2 regions of the Janthinobacterium breve genome follow, and region 2 is predicted to be linked to the other one. Evidence: predicted binding sites of a transcription regulator. Region 2 holds the regulator's gene; the other holds the start of a gene.
What was found. Region 2 encodes HrcA, which represses chaperone genes, less so after heat shock. Its sites were predicted from a motif close to TTAGCACTCNNNNNNNNNGAGTGCTAA; they were not measured.
Positions count from the first base shown of each region.

Region 1: the regulator HrcA is predicted to act here: its motif matches at 2,062-2,088, upstream of rpoH (RNA polymerase sigma factor RpoH).

Region 1 is NZ_JBNYXY010000016.1:56,568-60,980, reverse strand. Features, by position in the region: gene ftsY (signal recognition particle-docking protein FtsY) at 1-99, shown strand, start outside; gene ACQ4W0_RS27800 (cell division ATP-binding protein FtsE) at 106-849, shown strand; gene ftsX (permease-like cell division protein FtsX) at 846-1,766, shown strand; gene rpoH (RNA polymerase sigma factor RpoH) at 2,254-3,147, shown strand; gene ACQ4W0_RS27785 (hypothetical protein) at 3,238-3,504, opposite strand; gene ACQ4W0_RS27780 (hypothetical protein) at 3,677-4,129, shown strand; gene ACQ4W0_RS27775 (antibiotic biosynthesis monooxygenase family protein) at 4,133-4,413, opposite strand, start outside.
Region 2 is NZ_JBNYXY010000001.1:464,762-469,174, forward strand. Features, by position in the region: gene dapB (4-hydroxy-tetrahydrodipicolinate reductase) at 1-398, opposite strand, end outside; gene ACQ4W0_RS02195 (outer membrane protein assembly factor BamE) at 418-1,053, opposite strand; gene fur (ferric iron uptake transcriptional regulator) at 1,249-1,680, shown strand; gene hrcA (heat-inducible transcriptional repressor HrcA) at 1,739-2,755, opposite strand; gene ACQ4W0_RS02210 (HAD family hydrolase) at 2,873-3,598, opposite strand; gene ACQ4W0_RS02215 (hypothetical protein) at 3,843-4,413, shown strand, end outside.

The sequences.
Region 1 (4,413 bases), on a different contig from region 2:
GTGCGCCCCGTGCCCGTGTATTTCATCGGCATCGGTGAGAAAATTGAAGACTTGCAGCCTTTCGTGGCTGCCGAATTTGTTGAAGCGCTGCTCGGATAAGCCTACATGATTGAATTTCAGCACGTCTCCAAGCAATACTCGTCCGACGCCGTGGCGCTCAGCGACATTTCACTCAATATTGCCAAAGGCGAGCTGGTCTTTCTGGCCGGCCCCTCCGGCGCAGGCAAGTCCACCCTGCTGAAAATGATCGCAGCCATGGAACGCCCCAGCTCGGGCAAGCTGATCGTCAATGGCCAGGACATGGCGAAGATCAAGCCGGCCGGGGTGCCCTTTTTGCGCCGTAACATGGGCCTGATCTTCCAGCAGCAAAAACTGCTCAACGACCGCTCCATCCTGGCCAACGTCATGCTGCCGCTGCTCGTCGTCGGCGCCCACAAGGCGGCAGCCGAGCAGCGCGCCCGCGCCGCGCTCGACAAAGTGGGACTGCTGGACCGCGCCATGGCGCGTCCCCTGTCGCTGTCAGGCGGGGAACAGCAGCGCGTCTCCATCGCGCGCGCCATCGTCAATCGGCCGCAGATCATCCTGGCCGACGAACCGACGGCCAACCTGGACCGCGCCAGCGCCAATAAGGTGCTCGACGCCCTGAAAGCGTTTCATTCGGTGGGCGTGACCTGCCTCATTTCCAGCCATGACGAACAGATGCTCGACGCCGCCGCCCGCGTGATCCACCTGAAAAACGGCCAGCTGGTGGCCATCGACAAGGCCACGCAGGCGCCCGTCTTCGCACCGCCCGATCCCGATTTTGCGCCATCCCCCGACCCGGACGATGCGCAGGGAGAACAGGCATGAGAGGCTGGTTCCGCCAACACCGCTTCGCCCTGGGCTCGGCGCTGATCCATTTGCGCAAGTCGCCAGGCGGCTTCCTGTTGAACGTGCTCGTCGTCGCCATCGCCCTGTCGCTGCCGTTCGCCGGCTTGACCATGCTCGACAATGTGCGCCCGATGTCGGAACAGATGTCGGTCGACCCGGAAATCAGCGTTTTCCTGAAAATCGACACGCCGCGCGAGCAAGCCGTGGCCCTGGCCAGTTCCATGCGCAAGATCGTGGGTGCGCAAAAAGCGAAGATCCTCTTCATCCCGCGCGAACAGGCGCTCGACACCCTGAAAAACAAGAACGGCCTGGCCGACGTGCTCAGCACCCTGGGCGACAATCCCCTGCCCGACAGCTATGTATTGAAACTCGATGCGTTCAGCAGCGCCAGCGAAGCACAGGATGTCGATGCGGTGGCGGAACAGTTGCGCCAGCTGCCATTCGTGGAATCGGCGCAAGTCGATTCGGCCTGGGTCAAGCGCCTGGCGGCCCTGCTGGGCGTGCTGCGCCTGGTGCTGTTGCTGCTGGCGATCACTTTGGGCGTGGCCGTGATCGCCGTGGTTTTCAACACCATCCGCCTGCAAGTGATGCAGCAGCGCGATGAAATCAGCATCTCGAAATTGATCGGCGCCACCGACACCTTCATCCACCGCCCCTTCTATTACACGGGCGCCCTGCTGGGCCTGTGCGCCGGTGCGCTGGCGCTGGGTGCCGTGGCGCTGGCCTTGCAACCGCTCAATACCGCGATTGCCGAGTTTGCCCGCCTGTATGCGTCCGAGTTCCAGTTGGTGCCGCTGGCGCCGCTGCCGATGGCTGGCTTGCTGGCCGTCAGCGCCGGCCTGGGCCTGATCGGCGCCTTTCTCTGCGTGCAGCGCCACCTGGCGCGCCTGAACTGACCTTCCCTCCCATGGCGGCGCCACTGGCGTCGCCATACGTTTCACCCTCCCCTTGTTTTTTTAATATCCACCCCATACTGTGGTTATCTTGATATTTAGCAAGTATTCTTAAGGTTCGCTTCAGCTTGCGCCCGTAGACTACCTACGTTGTCGTCAAGAGGCGTGCGGCCCTTTCAGGCGCGACCAAACAGGTGCACACTGCAGTGTCCAGGCGCCCTGGCGGCGTGTTTTAGATAAAGTATCAACTTATAAATCGCCATAGTATTTAGGCTATCGGGACGATTAAATGTGCTGATTGGCACTCTCAAGCAGAGAGTGCTAATATAGGCACATACCAACAGCAGAACCGCCATAGGCGCCAGATATAGATGGAGCCGCGATCTGCAAAGTGCAAGACCGAATACGCAAAACCGAACAGACAATCAGGCCACGTCGCGTGACATGGCCAACTGGAACAAAGCAAGACTACGAGGGAGAAAACATGACTATGATGTCCGCAACGTCCGCATTGGTTCCGACCAAAAATAATGCGCTGGGCCTCGGGTTCACTGGCAATCTGGGCAATATCGACGCCTATATCTCGGCCGTGAACCGCCTGCCCATGTTGACCCACGACGAAGAAATTTCGCTGGCGACACGCCTGCGCGAAAAAAATGACCTGGCCGCCGCGCAAGAACTGGTGCTGTCGCACCTGCGCCTGGTGGTCTCGATTGCCCGCGGCTACCTGGGCTATGGCTTGCCGCATGCCGACCTGATTCAGGAAGGCAATATCGGCTTGATGAAAGCCGTGAAACGTTTCGATCCGGACCAGGGCGTGCGCCTGGTGTCGTACGCCATGCACTGGGTGAAAGCCGAGATGCATGAGTACATCCTGAAAAACTGGCGCCTGGTCAAGGTCGCGACGACGAAGGCCCAGCGCAAGCTGTTCTTCAACCTGCGCAGCCACAAGACGGGCCTGGACGCGATGACACCCAAGCAGATCGATGCGCTGGCCAAGCTGCTCGACGTGAAGCGCGAAGAAGTCATCGAGATGGAAACGCGCTTGAGCGGCCGCGACATCGCCCTGGAATCGCCGACCGACGATGAAGACGACAAGTTTTCGCCGATCGCCTACCTGTCGTCGGAGCAAAGCGAGCCGACCAAGGTACTGGAAGCGAAGCAAGTGACGCGCCTGCAATCGGAAGGCCTGGAAACGGCCCTGGGCAAGCTCGACGCCCGTTCGCGCCGCATCATTGAAGCACGCTGGCTGGCCAACGACGACGGTTCCGGCGCCACCCTGCACGCTTTGGCAGAAGAGTTCGGCGTATCGGCCGAGCGCATCCGCCAGATCGAAGTGGCGGCGCTGAAAAAAATGAAGGGCGCGCTGGCCGCTTACGTGTAATCGAAAGCAATGCCACAATGCAAAAGGCGCCGCAAGGCGCCTTTTAGTTTTACAGTTTGATGTTTATCAACAGATAAACATTGTTAGCCCTTACGCTGCAGCCAAGCCCTTGGTGATCAGCTCGGCGACCAATTCATTCAGATCCGCGTCGCGCTCCTTGGCCAGGGTCTGCAATTGCAAGACCAGGTCGCTGTTCAGCTTGACGGCGAAGGGCACCAGACCCAGGGCCTGATCGCGCTTGCGCTGCTCGCGGCGGTCGACGACCACCGCTTCCTTACCGAATGCGCCGGCGCCGGGAACATTCATCTTTCCCATCAGTTTCTTGGCATCGCTTTTCGCCAGGGCAGTTTTTTTCATGGTTGTTTCCTGATTTTCAAAACAGCCATTCTACGCAGTAATCGGCGCGCCGCGTGGTCGGCGCATCAATTCATCCGCAGCATGCCTATGGCGCGCCGGGAAAATATCATTTTGTTACTATTATCCTCTGCGCGGAGGCCGCGCCGGGGACGCTCCACCTGAAAGGAAAAATATGCATTACCTCCATGACTCCTGCCGTCGCTGGCTATTACCCATATTCATCGCTTGCCTGGCCGTGCTGGCCGGCTGCGGCGCGGCCGGCAGCGCCGGCGACGCGGAAAACACGCCGCGCAGCGTCACCCACGTGCTCTCGCCGGGCGAACAGGTCGCCATCACGGCCACTGACACCCTGAAACTGGAGCGCGTCAACGACAGCCGCTGCCGCAAGGGCGCCGTGTGCGTGTGGAAAGGCTACGTCAGCTACAGTTTCAGTTTGCGCAACAGCGCGGGCGCCACGGATATCGTGCTGTCCGATTCCATGCCCGGCGCCGCCAGTTCCGTCAGCGTCAAGCACCTGACGTTCACCCTGCTCGACGTCGACCCGGCCACGCCGCCCGCCCTGAACGCGGCCGAACCCGCCTACCGGGTCAAGGTAAAGATCACGCAGGGCGCGCTGCCCCGCTAAACGCTAGGCATCGTGGCGCTGGCGGCTGTCGCCGGGCGCCTGTTGCCGGTCAAGCATGCCGTAATCGCGTACCACGCCGGCGATGCGCAGCCGGTAATCATCAAACACGCCATGCCGGCCAGCCGATTGCGCCGCGCGGTGCGCTTCCAGTTGGCGCCACTGATCCAGCGCCGCCTCGTCGCGGAAAAACGAGAGCGACAACAATTTACCCGGCTCGCTCAGGCTGCTGAAGCGTTCGATGGAAATGAAGCCATCGATGCCATCGAGCAAGGGCCGCAATGCCG
Region 2 (4,413 bases):
GTGACATTCACGCCCACGCTCATGTTCGGCGCGAACATGATGGCCGTCGTTTCGGCGGCGGCGGCAATGGCAGCCTTGCCGGCATCATCGAAACCGGTGGTACCGATGATCATCTTGATGCCGTGCTCGGCGCAATACGCCAGGTGCTGCAAAGTGCCTTCGGGACGCGTGAAGTCGATCAGGTAATCGGCGCCGGCCAGGCCGGTGGCCAGGCTTGACTCGATCAGCACGCCGGCAGGTTTACCGAGAAAGGCGGCGGCATCCTGGCCGACGGAAGGCGAACCAACACGGTCGAGCGCACCAGCGAGCACGGCGTCGGGCGCATTGCTGACCGCTTCGATCAGGATATGGCCCATGCGGCCGCTGGCGCCAGCGATGGCAATTTTCAGTTCAGTCATTTTATTCTCTTACAACAACTTATTTGGTGGGTTCGGCAGCGGGTGCAGGCTCGGCGGCAGGCGCCGTTGCGGGTGCCGGTGCAACGTCAGGCTTGCTCACAGGAATAGCGGGGGCGGCATCGGCCGGCACGGGCACGGCGCTCGGTGCCACAGGCGATGGGACGGCAGCGGCAGGCACATCGGCCTTGGCGACCTTGGCGAACGGCGACGGACCGGCGATACGGTTGATGTATTCTTTCTCCGTCGGCAAGTTGCCGCCTTCGAAACGCGCGACCTTGCCTTCTTTATCAAAGAACACGACCACGCGGCTGCTGGTGGTTTCGCCACTGCCCCGTGCCAGGCGGAATGGATAATCCCAGCGGTCGGCATGGAAGATATCGGTCAGCAGGGAAGTGCCGAGGACGAAACGCACCTGGTCGCGCGTCATGCCGACCTTCAACTGAGCCAGCATCTCTTCGGAGACAAAGTTGCCTTGTTGAATGTCAGGACGATACGGCGAGAAAAACCACATGAATTTTTGCAGCGGCGTAACGGTGGTCGTTTGTGCGCCCTGTTCAGGGACCACTTCCTTGCCTTCTTTCTGGGTAATGGCTGGCTTTTCGCCAAGGATGCCGCGGCTGGCGCAGCCGGACATGGCCAGCGCGACACAAACCATGCCTGCCACGACTGGTGCTCGAAATGAAATACGGTGCCAGAGAGATGGCAATACAGCCGGTGTTACGCGCATAAATGACCTCAATTGGATGAACAAAACGCCAGGAGTGACCGGCCTGCCAAAAAATGCATATTTTGGCACTCCCCGACAAAACGCTATATGATAAAGCACCTGACCCACATACGAGCAACAAACATGAGTAACAATCCTAGTGATCTCAAGGCAAGCGGCCTGAAAGCGACCCTGCCACGCCTGAAGATACTCGATATCTTCCAGAGTAGCCCGGTACGCCACCTGACAGCAGAAGACGTCTATAAAATTCTGCTGGCCGACAATATGGATGTCGGTTTGGCAACTGTCTATCGTGTCCTGACGCAATTTGAACAGGCAGGCTTGCTCAACCGCAACCATTTTGAAACCGGTAAGGCGATTTTCGAGCTCAACGAAGGTTCCCACCATGATCACCTGGTGTGCCTCGACTGTGGCCGGGTCGAAGAATTCTTCGACGAAGAAATCGAAATCCGCCAGCAAAAAGTGGCTGAAGAGCGTGGCTTCAAGATTGCCGAACACGCCTTGGCCATCTACGGCAACTGCATCAAGACAGCTTGCCCGCACAAAACCGCCTGACGTCTGACACATTCCGCCGGCCGTTCCCATGGGACGGCTGGCGCTGCAGGCATCACGCTCAATGATGGCTGAGTGCGCTGGACAATAATTTAGCCGTGATATCGACGATCGGGATGACGCGCTCGTACGCCATGCGCGTCGGTCCGATCACCCCCAACGTTCCCACGATCTTGCCGTTGACCTCATACGGCGCCGTCACCACGCTCATCTCGTCCATCGGCACCAGGTTCGACTCGCCGCCGATGAAAATCTGCACGCCCGTCGCCTTGCTCGACACGTCGAGCAACTGCATCAAGCCCGTTTTTTGCTCGAACATGTCGAACATCTGGCGCAGCGAATGCATATTCGATGACAGATCGCTCACGCTGAGCAAGTTGCGCTCGCCGGAAATCACCATGTCATCGCTATGGTCGGCCATCGCTTCGCTGCCCGCTTCCACAGCCGCCTGCATCAGGCTGCCCATATCGTCGCGCAGCTGGCGCAATTCGCCCTGCAGGCGCACGCGCACGGCATCGAACGACAGGCCGCCATAATTCTGGTTGATGTAATTGGCCGATTGCACCAGTTGCGCCGGCGTGTAGTCGGCCTCCGTCAGCAGCAGGCGGTTCTGCACGTCGCCGCCGGGGGCAACGATGACGAGCAGGATGCGCTTTTCGGACAGGCGCAAGAATTCAATTTGCTGGAACACGGATTCGCGGCGCGGACTGAGCACGACGCCGGCAAACTGCGACAGCGACGACAGCATCTGCGCCGCGTTGGCGATGGTTTTCTGCGGCTGCGGCGTCTGCAGGCGCATGCGCGACTCCACCAGGTGCTCATCCAGATGCCGGACGGTCAGCAAGGTGTCGACAAAAATGCGGTAGCCGCGCGGCGTGGGAATGCGACCGGCCGAGGTGTGCGGGCTGGACACATAGCCGAGTTCTTCCAGATCGGCCATGATGTTGCGGATCGTGGCCGGCGACAGGTCCAGGCCGGAAATTTTCGACAAGGCGCGCGAACCGACCGGCAGGCCGTCGGCGATATATCGCTCGACTAGGGCTTTCAGCAGTGTTTGGGCACGTGTATCGAGTTGCATGGTGTCTTAGGTAAGCAAATATTCTTTAAACAAGCATATTATTAAGCAAGCGGCAACGAAAGCGGCCGGACGTGCATCAACAGTACCTATTATGCACGTTCGCCCGTCCGGCGGTGATCAATCTTCCAGTTGCCGCTGCAGCCACAGCAGCAACTCGTCAAAGTTGGCGCAGATGGCGTCGGGCTGCACGCCGGCGGCCAGGTGGGCGTCGCTGCCCTTGCGGTTCATCCAGACGGCACGCATGCCCGCCCCTTGCGCTCCCGTCACGTCGAAATGCAGGTCGTCCCCCACATACACGGCTTCATGCGGGGCCACCTCCAGCGCGGCGCAAGCGGCCAGGAAGATGCTGGCATCGGGCTTGGCCACGCCAAACTCACTGGCGGCGATGGACACCTTGAAATGCTGCGCCAGGCCGATAATGTCAAGGTCCGCATTGCCATTCGAGATGGAGCCGACCAGCATGCGCTGCCCCATCCAGGCCAGGCCAGGCAAGACGTCGTCATACGGCTGGACACGGTTGCGCGCGGCCAGGAATTGCAGGATGGCCCCATCGACCAGGGCGGCATCCTCGCCGGCAGCCTCGAAGGCGGCCAGCAGGCCCGCGCGGCGCAACTCGATCAGGTTGCCATGGAAATGCGGTTGTGCCTCGAGCATGGCCAGACGGTACTGGCGCAGCGCCTCGATGGAAAACTGCTGCGCCACCTTGGGCGCATGCGTGGCCAGCCAGTCGTGCAGCAGGGTTTCGGCGGCGGCAATCACGGGCGCGATGGGCCACAAGGTATCATCGAGATCGAACAGGATGGCCTTGGGCGGCACGGCGGGTTTGACAGGAGCAAGGGACATGGGACTCACGGTGGATGCCGCGCCACGATGCGCAGGCTGCATCTATTGTCGCACCGATCGCCGCCGCCAGCATGGCTGCGCCCCCGTGAAATGGGGCCGGGCCAGCGCTTCCCGGCAAAAAATTGTTACAGGGTGATACAAGGCAAGATCATTCAGCTTGCCAGATAGACTAAAATAGGCGCCATTCCAATGCGGCGCCAGCGTCCGCGTTGCGCTACCCAACCTAATTCGTTTTGGAGAATGTATGAAAAATTTGTACCTGCGCTCGATGCTGGCGGCGGCTTGCGCCGTCACACTGGCAGCCTGCGGCGGCAGCGGCGGCAACCTGTATCTGAGTGGCCAAGTCTACGCTCTGGCAAAAGATGGCCTGATTCTGCTGAATAATGGCGAAAGCTTGCCGGTTCCTGCGGGCCAGACCCAGTTTGTTTTCACCAAGCTGATCAAGACCGATGACCGCTACGATATCACCATTGCGCAACAGCCCAAGGGCGCCGTTTGCAGTATTGCCAACGGCAGCGGCAAGGCAACGAGCTATTCCGTGAACACGGCCGTTGTCAGCTGCACGACCAATACTTACCCGCTGAAGGGCACGATCACGGGCCTGACCGCTGGCGGCTTGCGCCTGGTGATGGGCCCTTACGGCACCAGCCCACTGGCTGGCATCACCTCCTACGAATTCGCAACCGTTGCTGACGGCGCCCCATACAGTATTTCCATATTGACTCAGCCAACGGGCCTGAAGTGCCGCTTCCAGGGTTCCACCAGTGCCGACGGCAGCGACACGGTCGGCACGATGGGCTCCGCCGCCACGACCG